Regions from separate parts of the Paraburkholderia sp. EG304 genome, predicted to be linked through region 2. Evidence: predicted binding sites of a transcription regulator. Region 2 holds the regulator's gene; each other region holds the start of a gene.

Region 1 (4,250 bases), on a different contig from region 2:
GCGGTCAGCACGAGCGAAACGGCCGCGAGCCCGAGCCACGTCCACGTGAGCCCCTGGTGCAACAGAATCGGCACGATCGTGCCCGAAGCCGCGATGCCGAGTCCGATGCCCGTGAAGATGCCGCCGCTCGCGAAGCCCCGGCGCGCCGCCGGCACGTGCGCAAGGATCGTCGGCGCGGCGAGCACCATCAATGCGCCGCCCGCGACCCCCGAGGCCAGACGCCAGACGAAAAACCACAGGAACGACACGGGCGCCGCGCAGGCGACGAAGGCGATGGTCACGAGCAACATCATCGCGCGCAATACGGTGGCGGGTTTCGCCACTCGCACCATCGAGCCCGCCAGCAGCGCCCCGGCCAGGTAGCCGCCGAGGTTCGCCGCGCCGAGATAAGCGGCGCTCGAGGCGGGAAACCAGTGCGCGCCGATGATGGCCGGCAAAAGCGGCGTGTAGGCAAAACGCGCGAGACCAATGCCGATCAGGCTCGCGCTGGCTCCGGCGAGGGTGCCTCGCCAGACGTTGTAGCCGGCCGAAGCGGCCGGATTCGAGACGGCTTGCTGCATGACGACTCCCATGGATCGGTGTTGTTAAGCACCTGATGAATATGGAAGGCAGTCTAGATCGAGTCGCGTCCCGAGAGAATCACCGCGCTGCGGAAGTCATTCTTCCGCGTAGCGATCGAATCAGCGTCGATCGGCGTCGATGATTTGCTGGGCCCGCTCGAAATACTCGCGCAGCAGTGGCGCGGCGAAATCGACGAAACTGCGCACCTTCGGCACCGCAAGGCGCCCCTGCGGCGTCACCAGATTGACGGGCAGCGGACCATGCTCGTTGTCGCGCAGCACGATTTTCAGCGCACCTGCCTTGACCTGTTCGGCCACGTGATACGAGAAAAGCCGCGTGACGCCGTGCCCGTCCACGGCCGAAGCCCGCGCCGCGCGGATCGTGTTGACGATGAAGCGCGGCGTGAAGCGCACGACCTGCGGCAGCGCCGTTTGACGGGCGGCCGGAAAGCTCCACGAGTCGAGCCCGAAATGCGTCATCGAGATGATCGGATGGCTGGCGAGATCGGCGGGCATCGCGATGGCCGGATGCGTGGCGAGATAGTCGGGCGAAGCGACCACCACCCGCCTCACTTCGCCCACCGGAATGGCGACGAGCGTCGAGTCCTGCAGATGCGCGATGCGCAGCGCGACGTCGATGCCCTCGTCGACGATGCTCACGGGCCGGTCGTGCAGGTGCAGACGGATCGACGCCTGCGGGTGGCGATCGAGAAACGCATCGACGATCGGGCGCAGCACCTCTTCGCCCACCGCCACCGCCGCCGTCACGCCAAGCAGGCCGCGCGGCGCGGAGTGCTCGTCGGCGGCGAGCAGGTCCGCCTCCTCGAGATCCGCGAGGATGCGCCGGCACGCTTGCGCATAGCGCTCGCCCGCTTCGCTGAGCCGGATCGTGCGCGTGGTGCGATGTAGCAGCGGCGTGCCCGTGTGCGCTTCCAGAAACGCGATGGCCCGGCTCACCGCCGCGGGCGAGCGGCCCAGCCGGCGGCCTGCGCCCGCCAGACTTCCCTCGTCGAGCGTGGCGACGAATACCTTCATGGCGTCGATACGGTCCATTGCGTGTTGGTTTTGAGATTGGGCTTTGGGAGCGCCGCGGTCTTTTGGGTCGATGAATTCCGGCACGATCTTAGCGGAATACGGGAAGCGTCAGAGCGGCAGTTTGTTTCGCCACTTCGTCCTCGACCGTTTTCGGGCGAGCGCTGCGCAACCGATGATCCAGATCAAGAGTACGGCGCCCACATCCGTTGAAATGGTCCCATCCATCCGCGAGCAACGGAGGAATCATGAAGCTGACTTTTCTCGGTGCAAGCGAGACCGTCACCGGTTCGAAGTATCTGCTCGAAGAACCCGGCTTGCGCATCCTCGTCGATTGCGGGCTGTTTCAAGGCCTCAAGAACCTGCGGCTGCGCAACTGGGCCGCACTGCCGGTGCCCGCCGACTCGATCGACGCGGTGCTCCTGACTCACGCGCATCTCGACCACAGCGGCTATCTGCCATTGCTCGTGCGAAACGGCTTTCGCGGTCCCGTGTATTGCACGCCCGGCACCGCCGCGCTGTGCGAGATCATGCTGCGCGACAGCGCGAAGCTACAGGAAGAGGAAGCGGAATTCGCGAACCGCCACGGCTTCTCGAAGCATCGGCCGGCGCTGCCGCTCTACACGCAGGACGACGCGCAGCGCGCGCTGCATCTGCTTGCGCCCCACCGCTTCGATACGCCGGTCGACCTGCCGCATGGGCTGTGCTTCCGCTTTCTGCCGTCGGGGCACATCCTCGGGGCGGCGAGCGTCGTCATGTGCCGCAATCACAAGGTGCTGGCGTTTTCCGGCGACGTGGGCCGCCCCGACGACCCGATCATGCGTGCGCCCGCGCCGCTCGCGCATGCCGATTACCTCGTCGTCGAGTCGACCTACGGCGATCGCCTGCATCCGGACTCGAACCCGCGCGACGACCTCGAACGGATCTTCAGCCGGACCTTCGCCAAAGGCGGCGTGGTGGTGATGCCGTGCTTCGCGGTCGGCCGCGCGCAGGAAGTCCTTTACTACATCGCGAAGCTGAAAGAGACGGGGCGCATGGCGCACGTGCCCGTCTATCTGGACAGTCCGATGGCGACCAGCGTCACCGACGTGTATCGCAGGCATCTCGCCGAACATCGTTTGACGATCTCCGACGCGAATGCGATCGACAAGGCCGCGATCATGGTCCGAAGCGTCGAGCAATCGAAGGCCATCGCGTCGCATAACGGACCCATGGTGATCATCGCGGGCAGCGGCATGGCGACCGGCGGGCGCGTGCTGCATCACCTGCGTTTGTACGCGTCCGATCCGCGCAATACGATCGCGCTGGTCGGCTTCCAGGCGGCCGGCACGCGCGGCGCGGCGCTGGCGGCCCACGAACCGTCGATCAAACTGTTCGGTGAATACGTGCGGGTGGGCGCGAGCGTCGAATCGATCCCGTCGCTATCCGCGCATGCCGATTACCGCGAGTTGCTGAACTGGCTGTCGAGTCTGACCGACGCGCCCGCTCGCACCTTCGTCACGCATGGCGAGCCCGCCGCGGCCGATGCGATGCGGCGGCATATCGTCGAGACGCTCGGCTGGTCATGCGAGGTGCCGGTGTATGGGCAAAGCGTCGAGCTCGGGCAGTTTTAGGCCCGTGCAACGGTCGAACGGAATCGTCGGTCGCGAGTGGGAACGTGGCTGTTATCGTTCGGCTGCATCACCGATGGGTTCGCGTGGCGGGCTCGCATCGACGACGAGATCGTCGACCACCGCGCAGACGCCGGGCGCGCTCCACGCGACGCCGCGCACGACCTTGCGTTCCGCGTATGAGCCCACCTTGCCCGTCAGCGTGACCGTGCCGTCGTTCACGTCGACGCCGATGTGCCTGACTTCGCGCTCGGCGTGCCGCCGCATCGCTTCTTCGATCTTCTTGCTGATCTCGTCGGTCGCCACCTTGCGGCGCACCTCGATCGCGTTCGTCAGGCCGCGAATGCCGCGCATCTGGCCGACCGCGCGCGCGACGATGTGGCGCTGGTAGGCCCAGTCGACCATACCCGTCAGCGTGACCCAGCCTTTTTCCACCTGGATCTTGATCGCATCGTGGGGTACGGCGACGCTCCAGTACAGAATCGCGTGGACCGCGCCCGCCACGTCCTCGTCGCTGTGTTGGTCCGGCTTCGGCAGCCGGACCTGCATGTCCACCGCAACCGCCTTCACACCCGCCACGCGCTGCGCGGCTTTTTCGGCGGCCAGTTTTTCGGCGAAGCTCGGCGGATGGCCCGACAGCGTGACGACGCCGTTCGTCACCTCCACGCCGATATCCGTCGCGGTGACCGCGGGGTCCCATTCGAGTTCTTCCTCGACTTCCCGCTGCAGTTGTCTGTCGGTTTTCACCAGGTGTCTCCTCGCGACTAGCCCGTGCGACGGCGCGCCAGCCTGCCGTGTCAGTCGATGGTCAGCCGCTTGCGATCACCGGACGTCTTTTTCGGCAAGCTGAGCGACAGCACACCGTCCTTATACTCGGCTTTCGCGTTCGCCTCGTCGACCTCGCCGCCGAGCGAGAACGAGCGGCTGAAGGTCCCGGCGTAGCGCTCGCGGCGGATCACGCGCTCTCCTTCCTTTTCCTCCGTGTTGCGCTCGACCTTCGCGTTGATCGACACGACGCTCCCGTCGATCTGCACGTCAATGTCTTTCT
Region 2 (4,250 bases):
ACAGCGGACTCACCTGAGCGGACTCACCTGAGCCGCTAGAAACTGGCTGCTGCGCGGCGCGGCGCTTCAGGGCCGCGGGTGGCCTTGTTCGTCATGCCGCACGATCAGCACCGGTATGTCGGTCGCCCGTACCAGCGACTCCGCGACGCTGCCGAGCAGAAAGCGCTGCACGCCATGGCGGCCATGCGTGCCCATCACGATCAGATCGGCCTGGATTTCGTCGGCGACGCGCGCGAGTACCGCCGACACGTTTTCAGCGTAAGCGTCGATCACCCGCACGCCGCCCGGCACCTGCGCCTCGCGCAACAGCTCGCGCGGCCCATCGAGCGCGCGGCTGGCGAAATCTTGCGCCGCGCTCGCCGGCTCCGGCTCGAAAGCCACGTCGGCATTGTTCGACCACTTGCCGTGCCCCACCACGCAGCAGGCTTCGAGCGTGGCGCCCGTCAGCTTCGCGAGCTTCAGCGCCTCGGCGAAGGCGCGCTGCGCGCTGGGACTGTCGTCGAGTGCAACCAGAATTCGTGCATACATGTCGGACTCCCTGTGAAAGCGCTGGCATGACCCGAAGTGGCGCCGTCGCGCGTTTGCACCGACAGTGTGAAGCGCGCGCCGCCACGCGGCTTGACGCAGGTCAACGGGCCGCCGCTCGGCGTCGCCGCCGCTGGACGGCATCGCCAGCAAGCCACTAGGAATATTCCTACAACCACTGCCTGAACTCCTAGCACCGCTTAAAGCGCCGCCGATATATTTCCAAGGTTAGGTCGCCAATACTGGTCGGTATGGACAGCCCCCCGTCAGCCACCTTATCGAGAGTTTTTCTCGTCGACGATGCGACCGAGGTCCGGCGCCGGCTTGCTTGCCTGATCGCGCTGATTCCCGGCATCGAAATCGCCGGCGAGTCCGCGGGCGTCGAGCACGCGTTCGACGACATCGTCGCGAGTCGCGCCGATGTCGCGGTGCTGGACCCGTGTTTCTCGGGCAAGACCGACCTGCTGCTGCTCGCTGCGCTGTCGCGGGCGCGGCCGTCCATCGTCAGCATCGTGCTGACCAATCATGACGCGACGGCGTTTCGCCGCGCGTGCGAAGCGGCGGGCGCCGACTTCTTCTTCGACAAGACCTCGGAGTTCGAGCTCGCCTGCCGCGCCATCGAAGCGATTGCCTATGCGCGCCGTGCGCATCGGGTCTGACCGCCAGGAGCCGATCATGCAAGTTGCCGCAGTCCGTGAACCCCGCCACGACGCGCCTCGCACCTCGCACGTCGTACCGATCCACGTCGCGCCCAGCACCGCGGCGGCACGCCACGCCGTCACGCGCTGCTCCACCTGCGCGATGCGCGCGATCTGCATGCCGCCCGAGCTGACGCCGGACGAACTGAGCCGGCTCGACGCGTTGATCTGCTCGACGCGCTCGATCAAACGCGGCGACGCGCTGTATCGCGCGGGCGACGAGTTTCAAAGCATCTACGCGATACGCGCCGGCTCATTCAAAACCGTGGTCATGCATCGCGACGGCCGCGAGCATGTGACCGGCTTCCAGATTGCGGGCGACTCGCTTGGCCTCGACGGCATCGGCGAGGGCAAGCAGAATTGCGATGCGATCGCGCTCGAAGATAGCGTCGTGTGCATCATTCCGTTCGCGCAGCTAGAGGCGATCTGTCGCGAGATCAAACCGATGCAGCATCACATCTATCAGATGATGAGCGGCGAGATCGTGCGCGAATCGAGCCAGATGATGCTGCTCGGGACGATGACCGCCGAGCAGCGCGTCGCGACGTTCCTGCTGAATCTGTCGAAGCGCTTCAAGGCGCGCGGCTTTTCGGCCGCGGAGTTTCATCTGCGCATGACGCGCGAGGAAATCGGCTGCTTTCTGGGCATGAAGCTCGAAACGGTGAGCCGGATGTTCTCGAAGTTCCAGCGCGAACGCCTCGTCAAGGCGAACGGCAAAACGATCCGCATCGAAGACCCGGAACGACTGGCTCGGGTTTGAGCGTCGGCGCGGCGCTCGCCTCACGTTCGTTCGCGGGACATGCCGGGTGGAACCGGCGCTCCTGAACTGATATAACTCAGTGCGTTGCGGTACGCGACCTTGCGTGGCCGCCCGGAGGAGCGATGGGTCTATCGAGCGGCGAGTCTTCCTGCTTCACCAGTGTTGCGTCCGGGTCGGACGTGTCCGTCGAGGATCGCTATTTCATGTTGGTCGAAGCGGTACAGGACTACGCGATCTTCATGCTCGACCCCGCCGGCCGCGTAACCAGCTGGAATCCCGGCGCACAGCGCATCAAGGGCTACACGCCCGAAGAAATCGTCGGCCAGCATTTCTCGAAGTTCTATACCCCGGAAGACATCGCGGCCGGCAAGCCCGCTCGCGAACTGGAAACCGCCGCAACCGTCGGCCGCGCCGAGGACGAAGGGTGGCGTGTGCGTCGCGACGGTTCGCGTTTCTGGGCCAACGTGGTCGTTTCCGCCGTGCACGATGCGTCGGGCGCGCTGCTCGGCTTTGCCAAGGTCACCCGCGATCTGACCGAGCGTATGCGTCTCGCGGAACTCGAACGCGCGAGTCAGGTATCCACGCACACGCAGATCGCCCGTGAAAACGAGCAGAAACGTATTGCACGCGAACTGCACGACGATCTCGGCCAACGGCTGACGGCGCTGAAAATGAGCGTCGCGCTGCTCGAAGCGAAGCTGAATCAGCAAGCCGACACCGAGCCGCTTGCGGCGCAAACGCATGAGCTGCAAAAGCAGATCGACTGGATGGCCGCTTCGCTGCGGCGCATCGCCGCCGATCTGCGCCCTCCGCTGCTCGACGACCTCGGACTCGCCGCCGCGCTCGACTGGTTGGCCGAAGACTTCACGAAACGCTACAACGTGCGCTCGAGCGTGCATCTCGAACCGGCCGAGCCGGTATGCGGCGAATTCGCGGCAACGGCGCTGTTTCGCATCGTTCAGGAGGCGTTGACGAACGTCGCGCGGCACGCCAAGGCGAGGCGCGTACGCATCGACATGATCTGCGCGGGCCCGACCGTATCGCTCGATATCGACGATGACGGCGTGGGTGTCGCGCTGGATCAGTCGCAGGGAACAACTTCATTCGGGCTGCTTGGCATCCGCGAACGGGTGCGGCAGTTGCGCGGCAACGTGTCGTTCACCAGCTCGCCCGGCCACGGTTTCAGGATCTCGATCCAGCTACCAGCCGACGCGCTCGTGTAGTGCTCACACGCCGCCGCGCGCCGCTACCGGGGATTACTCCTCGGGCGCTTCCTCGCCGATCTGCTCGCGCATCAGCAACACCGGACAGGTCGAGAAACGCAGCACCCGCTCCGCCACGCTGCCGATCACGAGGCGCCGCACGCCGCGCCGCCCATGCGTGCCGAGCACGAGCAGATCAGCGTGGACCTGCTCGCCGTGGCGCAACACGATCGTGGCGACGTCGTCGGACAGGCTCTCCGACTCGATCATCGCGGGCCGGCAACGCACATCGGCGGCGGCGCAGGCCTGCTCGGCCTCCTCGAGCACCGAGTGGCCGTCCTGGCGCAATGCTTCGACTAGCGCGAGCGGGTCGTAATAGCCGGCATAGGAAAAGATCGGCGTCTTGTCGACTACATAAACCGGATGCACGACGGCCTTCGTCAACGCGGCGAGATTCACCGCTTCTTTCAGCGCGCGTTTCGAGAAAGTGCTGCCGTCTAGCGCGACGAGGATATGTTGGTACATGCCGATTCTCCACTGAGGTTGGATTTGTCAACGCGCGTGGCGCGCCCCTGCTACAGATAAAAAGGCCCGCCCGCACTGCCCGGATGCGGCTCCCGCCACTGGCCACGCAGCACCGCATCCGCCCGCAACGACGGCGCATCGCGCGGACACACGAGCACGGGACAAGCCGCGTCACGCAGCGTGCGCGACGTCACGTGTCCCGGCAATGGATGCGGCATGCCGCGCATGCCGTGCGAACCCATCACGATCAGGTCCGCGTGCCAGCGTTGCGCTTCGTCGAGAATCGCGGTCGACGCATCGCCGGAATCGTCGTTGAACTCGAGCAACGCGGTTTCCGCCGCGCGCCGGCTCTGTTCGAGCATCGCCGCACCGCGCCGCAATACATCGATTCGCTGCTGCAACACGACTTCGAACGGCAGCCATTCGCACCACGCAAAGCGGTCGTCGGCCGCGTAGACGACCTTGATGCACGAGTCGGGCGGCGCGACCGCGAGCGCGGTGCGCAGCGCGTCGAGCGCGGTGTCGCTGCCATCGATCGCG
Region 3 (4,250 bases), on a different contig from region 2:
GCCGACGCATGACACGAACCTGGCAGACGGGCGAACACCTTCGCCGCCACGCATCGTGTTTCATTCCGGCCACAGGAGAAGTCCGTCATGAAAGCACTCGTCTATCACGGTCCGGGCAAAAAGTCGCTCGACGAACGGCCGATCCCCGAACTCGCGGCGCCCACCGATGCAATCGTCAAAGTCACCCGCACGACGATCTGCGGCACCGATCTGCACATTCTCAAAGGCGACGTGCCGACCTGCGAGCCGGGCCGCATTCTCGGCCACGAAGGCGTCGGTGTCGTGCATCAGGTCGGCGACGCGGTGAGCGGGCTCGCGGCCGGCGATCACGTGCTTATCTCGTGCATCACCTCATGCGGCCGTTGCGACTACTGCCGGCGCGGCATGTATTCGCATTGCACGACGGGCGGCTGGGTTCTCGGTAACCGGATCGACGGCACGCAGGCCGAATACGTGCGCATTCCGCATGCGCAAAGCAGTTTGTACCGCATTCCGGCCGGCCTCGACGAAGAGGCGCTCGTGATGCTGTCCGACATTCTGCCGACCGGCTTCGAATGCGGCGTGCTCAACGGCAAGGTTCAGCCGGGCTGCACGGTGGCGATCGTCGGCGCCGGGCCGATCGGGCTCGCGGCGTTGTTGACCGCGCAGTTCTACTCGCCGGCGCAGATCATCATGATCGATCCCGATGTCAACCGGCTCGAGGTCGCGCACCGCTTCGGCGCGACCGCTTGCGTCGACAACGCGCATACCGATGCGGTCGCGCAAGTGCTGAAGCTGACCGAATCGGTCGGCGCCGACTGCGTGATCGAAGCGGTCGGCATTCCGCCGACGTTCGAGCTTTGCCAGCAACTGGTCGCGCCGGGCGGAACGATCGCGAACGTCGGCGTGCACGGCGTGAAGTGCGATCTGCATCTGGAACAGCTGTGGGATCGCAACATCGCGATCACGACGCGTCTCGTCGATACCGTCAGTACCCCGATGCTGATGAAGACGGTCAAGGCGGGGCGGATCGATCCGACGCGTCTGATCACGCATCGGTTCAGGCTCGACGATATTCTTGCGGCTTACGACACGTTCTCCAGCGCGTCGAGCACGCGCGCGCTGAAGGTGTTGATCGAAGCGTCGTAGGCGGGGCGCGGCGAGCCGGGGCGATGGTGCGTGGCACGCGTGCGCCGCGCCGCAGACCTCTATACTGTGCGTCGTCAAAACACGAGGCCCTGTCGCCGACCCGAGGTTCCGTCACCTCGCTAAATCGGCATCGCTCGACCCGCCCATCCATGGATACTGATTTGTCGTCGCCGCGCCGCTCGCGGCTCACCCGCGTTATCGAGGTTTTCAGCGCATTTCTGAAGCTCGGGCTGACCAGTTTCGGCGGCCCGATCGCTCATATCGGCTACTTCCGGCGCGAGTTCGTCGAGCGGCGCCGCTGGCTCGACGACGAAGCCTTCACCGACCTGATCGGCCTGTGCCAGTTTCTGCCGGGCCCCGCGAGCAGCCAGGCGGGATTTTCGATCGGGTTGCTGCGCGTCGGGTGGGCCGGGGGCCTAGCCGCCTGGTGCGGCTTCACGCTGCCGTCGGTGCTCGTGATGCTGGCCTTTGCCGCGATCGCGCCGGACCTCGGCGGCGCGTTCGGCACGGGTGTGATCCACGGGCTGAAACTCGTCGCGGTGGCCGTCGTCGCGCAGGCCGTTTGGGACATGGCGCGGCGTCTGTGTCCCGACCGCCGCCGCGCGGCGATCGCGCTCGCATCGCTCGCATTGCTGAGTGTGCTTGGCACCGTCTACGCCCAACTGATCGTGATCGGCGCCGGAGCCGTGCTCGGTGTCGCGCTGTGCCGGACCACCGGGACGCAAGCGCCGCACGCCATTGCGCTGCGGACCGGCGATTTCCAGGTGTCGCGCACGGCAGGCATCGCCGCGCTGGTGGTGTTTTTCGCATTGCTGTTCGCGTTGCCGCTGTGGGCGGCAAGCGGAACCTCGCAAGGCTTGCGCGTATTTGACGCGTTCTATCGCTCGGGCGCGCTCGTGTTCGGCGGCGGGCACGTGGTGCTGCCGCTGTTGCAGCGCGAAACCGTCGCGACCGGATGGGTCGCGCCCAACGACTTCCTGGCTGGCTATGGCGCGGCCCAGGCGGTACCCGGACCGCTGTTCACGTTCGCGGCGTTTCTCGGCTGGATGATGGCGCTGCCACCCAGACACTGGAGCGGCGCACTGCTCGCGACAGTGGGCATCTTTCTGCCGGGTCTGCTGCTCGTGCTCGCCGCATTGCCGTGGTGGCAGGCGCTGCGCGCGCGTGCGGCGATGGCGGCGGCGCTTGCCGGCGTCAATGCCGCGGTGGTCGGCCTGCTGGCCGCCGCGCTCTATTCGCCGGTATGGACTAGCGCGGTGTTGTCGGCGACGGATTTCGCCGTCGCGTGCATCGGCTTTTTGCTGTTGCTGCGCTGGAAGGTGCCGCCGCTTGCGGTCGTCGTGCTGTGTGTCGCGGCCGGCGTTGCTCAAACCGTGTGGCACCCGCTTTGACAGCGCTAAACGCGCACGGCTTTCACAAGCACTGATCTGCATCAAGGCTGACAGCCACGCGTCGGTTAGCCTGCAACGATGATCGCGCGGCCTCTGTGCGTTTGCCGCACTAGGACGGTATCGCGCGAAACCCGACAGGCCGCAAGCCATTCGCGCGATGACGGACCACATGATCGACCACGGCCCCGGCGGCTACGGATTGGGCGGTGCAAGCGCGCACGACGGCCCGCGCGCCGTGCGGGCATGGCGCCGCCTGCGCTGGGGGCTGTGCGCGCTGAGCTTCTGCGCGATCCCCGCGTTCTACATCGAACTGACGGTGCCCACTCCGTTTGCACTGATCCTGTCGCGTACCCTGTACCTGGGCATGTTCGCTGGCTTTGCGTTGTCGTTCGCCTGGCTGGCCCATCTGAGCAGACGGCCAAAGACGCTGCTCGCGAACAACTGGCTCGACCTGCTCATCGCGTTGGGCGCGGCGCTCAGCACCGGTTTCGGCACGCCGCCGTGGCAGCCGGTCGAATGGCTGCTGCGGCTGTCGTTCATGGGCGTCGTCGCGTTGCGTATCGTGCTGTCATTGCGCGAGTTCGTCACGCCGAACCGTCTGATGTGGCTGCTACTCGCCGGCGCGCTCGTGCTCGCGATGGCCGGTGCCGGCTTTTACTGGCTCGAACCGCACGTGCATTCCTACTCCGAAGGGCTGTGGCTTGCGTTCGAAAGCAGCGCGACGGTCGGCTATGGCGACATCGCGCCGACGACGCCCGCATCGCGTGTGTTCGCTGCATTTGTCGTGCTGCTTGGCTACGGCATGTTGTCTCTGGTCTTCGCGAGCATCGCCGCCGCATTCATCGGCAAGGAAGAGAGGGCGTTGCGGCGTGAGATGCATCGGGATATCAAGCATCTGAACGATGAAATCGTACGCCTGCACGCCGAACTGAAGGCGTTGCGGCAGACGCTCGACGCCGCCGCGCGACGCAGCGACACCGATGCGGACTCCGTGACGCGCACGGGTGAATGACTCCTCGTGCCGACCCGGCCGCGGCAAACAACGGCGCCGCTGACCAAGCGGGACGCCGCCTTGACGTACGTCAAATCCGCCGTGGATTGCGTGTTTAAGCTGGAGACGTCGCGGCACTTCATGCCCGTGGGGGCCCCACCATGCACATTTCCTTTCCATCCTGCATGCCCGAATACTGCGCCCGGGATCTGGTGCTGGCGTTTCCGGCGCTCGTCGACGATCGGCCCGTGCAATGCGCGATCACGGCCGAGGCGCTCGAAGATCATTTCGGCGCACGCTCGCTGCGGGAAGACGATCTGGTCCAGGCGTTCCTCGCGCACCGCTATCAGATCGAACAGTCCGCCAGACAACTGCTCGAGGAGGTTGGCGCCAAGCCCGTGCTGCTGCATAGCGGGTTCTTCAGGTTCTCCGCGTGACCCGTCGAGCGGACGCGCTTGACGTGGATCAACGACGCGCCCGCGCGCCCCGCTACGCTGAAGGCATGGTGAGCCCAGCTCGGCTCGGTCGACTGGGCCCGGTCGTGGCCTGCTTATCCCAAGGAGAGTGCAATGAGCAATCTGACGCGTTTTGATCCGCTTTCGCTGGACCCTGTGTCGGAACTGTTCCAGGGTTTCTTCCGGCCGATGCGGTCGATGCTGTCGACCCAGGAGACCGAACTCGCGTCGATGAAGATCGACGTGACGGAAAGCGACGCGGCTTACTCGGTGAAAGCTGAACTG
Region 4 (4,250 bases), on a different contig from region 2:
CGCGAACGAATTCACGCACCTGCGCGAAATGCTGGCGGCTATGGCGGGAGGCATCGCCGGGCCGACTTCGTCGAAATGCAGGTGCCCGATCAGGTCGAAACCGGATGCGCGGTACACATGGGTATCCTGCAGCAGCTGCATCGCTTGCCATCGGCCGTCCTCCGCGAACGAGGCCAGCGGTGCCGCGGAGAGGCTCACGACGAGGGCACGGCTGTCCCGACAGCAGGCCGTGAACGCCGTCCGGTTGCGTCTCATACGCGAAATCGCGGCTGAATACGCAGTCGATGTAGCCTTTCATCATCGCAGGCATCGCCATCCACCAAAGGGATTCCCGCACTCCGGCTCATTCGACAAAGCGCTTGTCGATCATGCGGCATGGTGAGCCCTGCACCGCATCTCACATCGACGAGAAGATGTTCGGATATTCCATGTGGTCCTTCACTTCCTTCACACCCGGCACACGCTCTGCCGCCGCGAGGATTGCATTGCGTTCTTCCTCGGAACGCGCCACACCCCAGCAATGCACGACACCGTCGGTGACGATCAGGCCGTCGGAGGCCATTGCCCAGCGATGTCCATCGAGATCATTCGCAATTGCACGACGAATCTGTTCGTCCGACGGTTGCGCATCAAGCTGCGCAGGCGCACAACTCGCGAGAGCGCGCACCAGGTTGGCCCGGCTGACGATGCCGACGAGCTTGCCATCGCGCAACACAGGCAGGCGCTTGATGTGTTTGCGCCCCAGCAGTTCGGCGACCTCGGTGAGCGGGGCGGCCTGACGGACGGTGAGCGCCGGCGTGCTCATTACGTCGCGCACCTGGATCGAATGTTCCTTCAGATACTCGGCCGCGAGTTCACGCGTGGGCGCCATGAACTCGGCAAGCCACGAGCGGCGCTGCGTTTCGGTACCCGTTTCGATGCGTCTGAGCAGATCGCCCTCGCTGACGACGCCGACCACGTCGCCGTTGTCGTCGACTACCGGCATTCCGCTGATGCGGTGCTGCGTCAGCAGCTTCGCCGCGTCGTAGACCGAGCTGTCGGGTGCGATAGAAATGACCGGAGTCGTCATGATGTCCGAGGCTTGCATAGTGAGTCTCCATATCGAGGGCCTACCCTATTGCAAACAAGTGTAGGCATGAGGCAGACCATGCAATTGACGAACGTCAAAGAGAACCTCACTTCGATCCCGCACCGGTCGAGCCCGCGATTCCCGGCGCAGACGTTACGCAGCACATCGCCGGGGCGGCCTCGGAATGGCAGGCCGACGCGATCGTGATAGGCACGCACGGTCGCCGCGGCCTCCGGCGATTCGTGCTCGGCAGCGTCGCCGAGCGCGTGCTGCGCGACGCCCTCTGCCCGGTTCTGATGATCCTTGGCCGAGCGAGCGGCCCGCCGCAGCCTCGACTGTCGCGGCTGCCGCCGAAAAGGAACTGACATGAGCTACCGGACTGTGCTCGCTCATCTCGCCGACAGCCGCTGCTGCGACATGCAGGTCGCCCTCGACCTCGCGTGACGGCTATCCGAGACATGCTTACGGCAGCTCGCCCGGCGCCATCGACGTCGCGGCGCATCTCAAGGCGCACGGCGTGCGCGCATCGTTCTCGACGACGACGCGCCATGGCGCCGCCGGTACGGGGGCGACGTTGCTGAACCGGGCGGCGGATCCGCACGCCGACGTGCTGATGATGGGTGCCGGCGGCGCTTTGCCAGATACTATCCGGCGACGGCTTTGTGCTTGTCCTCTTCGCGAATCAGCAGCACCGGACACCGCGAAAAGCGCACAACCTGCTCCGCCACGCTGCCGATCACCAGACGCCGTACCCCACGGCGTCCATGCGTGCCCATCACGAGCAGATCGGCATGGGCCTGATCCGCGTGCCGCAGCACTGCGCTGGCCACGTCGTCAGACAGGTTGTTGGTTTCGTCCAGTTCGGCGTGACATTCCACGTCGGCGCCAGCGCAGGCCCGCTCTGCGTCCTGCAGCACTGAGCGTCCATCCTTGCGCACCGCATCGATGAAGGTTATCGGATCGTAATAGCCGGCATAGGAGAAGAGCGGTGTCTTGTCTACGACGTAGAGCGCATGCACGAGACCCTTCGTCAGGGCAGCAAGACCCACAGCTTCTTTCAGTGCGCGCTTCGAGGAACTGCTGCCGTCGAGCGCGACGAGGATGTTCTGGTACATGGTGATTCTCCTGCAGGATGGTCATGTGCTCCGGCAACGGCTATGCACACCGCGCATAGCATGTGCATCAGTTACAGCGCAGGTCTCCGTTCGGGCTAGAGGCAACGGCCTGAAACAGAGAAGTTGCTCGGTTACATCATCGGCCGCGATGCGACAGCCAACTTGATCTGGGTCAACCGGTTGCAGGCGATCCGAACGTCGACAGGTGCCGGTCGCTAAACGGGCTCCCGCACCAACTTGCTGATCAGCGTTCTGGGTTGACCTCCTTCGATGACGGTTTCGACGTCGATGCAAAACCGGCATCGCTCGCCTGTCGGTGTTTCGACGGTCAAATCGTGGGCGTCTGTCGGGAATTCCATCCGATGTCGGACATAGCCGGGGCCGAACTTGCGCGGCGCCAACTGGCTCTCGATCAACTTCGTAGGGTCTGAAATGCCCCGAATTGGACCGAAGGGAGAAGCCGTTTCCCACACTACCTCGGGATGCAGAAGGCTGGCGGCGCCAGCGCCGTCCCGCCTGTCGACGTAGTCGAGAAAACGCATCAGAAGCAGTCGTTTGGAATTTCGTGCGGCATAGCCCGTGTGGAGAAAGCGTGGGCGTATGCGGAGTTGGGGTGCACAAGTTCAGTCGCGTAAAGACGTTCGATGTCGCGATTCTCGTACGAGCAACGGTGCGGCGCGAGCTTGTCCATCTCATAGATGGCGTCCATACGTTTCTCAAGAATTAGCGGATCCAAGGATTTAGGCTCCCCGCCTCCTCCCAGGCAGCCTGCAACACACGCCATGACCTCGATGGCGACGTACTCGGCGCGCCAGGCCTCCGTGCGCAACATCCGCTGCGAGACACTGATGCCGTTGCAAACGGCGACCTTGCCGACTGCGGGGATATCAGCCGTCTTCACGCCCACATCCACGCCGCGAATCTGATGCCAGTCCAACACAAGCATGGTCTGATCAAGCAGGTGGGACACGGTACGCGCAATCGCCTCCATGACTCCGCCAGATGCGGCGAAGATCTGTGCGGCCCCCGTGCTCTCGCCAAGAGGATCATCGAATGCTCCAGCTTCCGGCAGAGCGTTGAAGGCAATGCCTCGGGCCCTGATCATCCGGGCTGGCTCACGCGTGGTGAGAACGCGGTCGACGTCACCAGAAACCCCCGGCCGGACGGCCTCATCCTTTTTGGCGGTACAGGGCATTACGCTCACGACATACGGCTCGGCGTCGCCCTGCGCGAAATCCGGGCCAAGTCCGCGCGCGAACGGCCCCCGCTTGGAAAGCGCGCCGTGCATTTGCTGCGGAGATTTCGCCGTGCACAAATGCGGAAGAAGATCCGGCCGGTTGAATTCGACCCAGTGTACCCACCCTGGGCAGCATGACGTAAAAAGCGGCAATCTTCCCTTTTCTCTCAGACGTGAAAGCAGCTCGGCCGCTTCTTCGATGATGGTCAGATCAGCCGCAAAATTCGTATCGAACACATAGTCGAACCCCAACTGTCTCAGGGCGTTGATCATCCGTCCGGTACTGACGGTACCGGGCTGCATCCCGAATTCTTCACTGATTGCAACGCGCGTCGCCGGTGCCTCCTGGACGACGGAAACCCGCCGGTGCCTGTCGAGAGTGTGAAGTACAGCATGCCAATGCGGCGTCTCGATCAGAGCCCCGGAGGGACATACGAGCGCACATTGCCCGCAGGAAATGCATGGGGTTTCGGCCAAAGGGCGATCGAAACCGGTAACGGGCAACCGCTCCGATCCGCGCTCAGCGAACCCGATCACGTTTTGCTGTTGCCCCGCATCGCCACATGCCTCTACACATAAGCCACATTCGATGCATTTCGAAAGGTCGCGCCAGATGCTCGGCGAAGTGTGGTCGTCGAGGGCATGCAGCGGATGATGCGCGGATCCTCGAGAAATCTTCTGCCACTTGTCTTCTAGTTGATACTCGTTGACGAAACTTTGAAAACTGCAGGAGCCGTTTACCTCGCATCGCATACAGTCGTCAGGGTGACGCGCGAGAAGCCACTGTGCGTCCTCGCTGCGAAAAGTCTGCAGTTCGGCGGAGTCTGTC

What was found. Region 2 encodes FNR, which switches genes on or off when oxygen is low (the NO sensors DNR and NnrR bind a similar motif). Its sites were predicted from a motif close to TTGATNNNNATCAA; they were not measured.
Region 1: ACLFKU_RS02485 (MBL fold metallo-hydrolase RNA specificity domain-containing protein) is a predicted target of FNR. The motif match lies at 1,768-1,781, and genes of this name have one in related genera.
Region 3: ACLFKU_RS02465 (potassium channel family protein) is a predicted target of FNR. The motif match lies at 2,551-2,564, and genes of this name have one in related genera.
Region 4: ACLFKU_RS29635 (universal stress protein) is a predicted target of FNR. The motif match lies at 2,347-2,360, and genes of this name have one in related genera.

What each region holds. Positions count from the first base shown of each region.
Region 1 covers NZ_JBKGUA010000001.1:542,643-546,892, reverse strand. The annotation lists gene ACLFKU_RS02495 (YbfB/YjiJ family MFS transporter) at 1-560, opposite strand, end outside; gene ACLFKU_RS02490 (LysR family transcriptional regulator) at 681-1,613, opposite strand; gene ACLFKU_RS02485 (MBL fold metallo-hydrolase RNA specificity domain-containing protein) at 1,841-3,205, shown strand; gene ACLFKU_RS02480 (BON domain-containing protein) at 3,257-3,949, opposite strand; gene ACLFKU_RS02475 (Hsp20/alpha crystallin family protein) at 4,000-4,250, opposite strand, start outside.
Region 2 covers NZ_JBKGUA010000069.1:11,987-16,236, forward strand. The annotation lists gene ACLFKU_RS38210 (universal stress protein) at 67-528, opposite strand; gene ACLFKU_RS38215 (response regulator) at 777-1,184, shown strand; gene fnr (fumarate/nitrate reduction transcriptional regulator Fnr) at 1,201-1,983, shown strand; gene ACLFKU_RS38225 (PAS domain S-box protein) at 2,106-3,206, shown strand; gene ACLFKU_RS38230 (universal stress protein) at 3,240-3,710, opposite strand; gene ACLFKU_RS38235 (universal stress protein) at 3,761-4,250, opposite strand, start outside.
Region 3 covers NZ_JBKGUA010000001.1:538,380-542,629, forward strand. The annotation lists gene ACLFKU_RS02455 (zinc-dependent alcohol dehydrogenase family protein) at 88-1,128, shown strand; gene chrA (chromate efflux transporter) at 1,278-2,519, shown strand; gene ACLFKU_RS02465 (potassium channel family protein) at 2,677-3,531, shown strand; gene ACLFKU_RS02470 (DUF1488 domain-containing protein) at 3,672-3,947, shown strand; gene ACLFKU_RS02475 (Hsp20/alpha crystallin family protein) at 4,080-4,250, shown strand, end outside.
Region 4 covers NZ_JBKGUA010000032.1:67,228-71,477, reverse strand. The annotation lists gene ACLFKU_RS29655 (hypothetical protein) at 1-316, opposite strand, end outside; gene ACLFKU_RS29650 (CBS domain-containing protein) at 398-1,087, opposite strand; gene ACLFKU_RS29645 (universal stress protein) at 1,099-1,434, shown strand; partial or broken gene ACLFKU_RS29640 (universal stress protein) at 1,551-1,691, shown strand; gene ACLFKU_RS29635 (universal stress protein) at 1,714-2,184, opposite strand; gene ACLFKU_RS29630 (hypothetical protein) at 2,400-2,726, opposite strand; gene ACLFKU_RS29625 ([FeFe] hydrogenase, group A) at 2,726-4,250, opposite strand, start outside.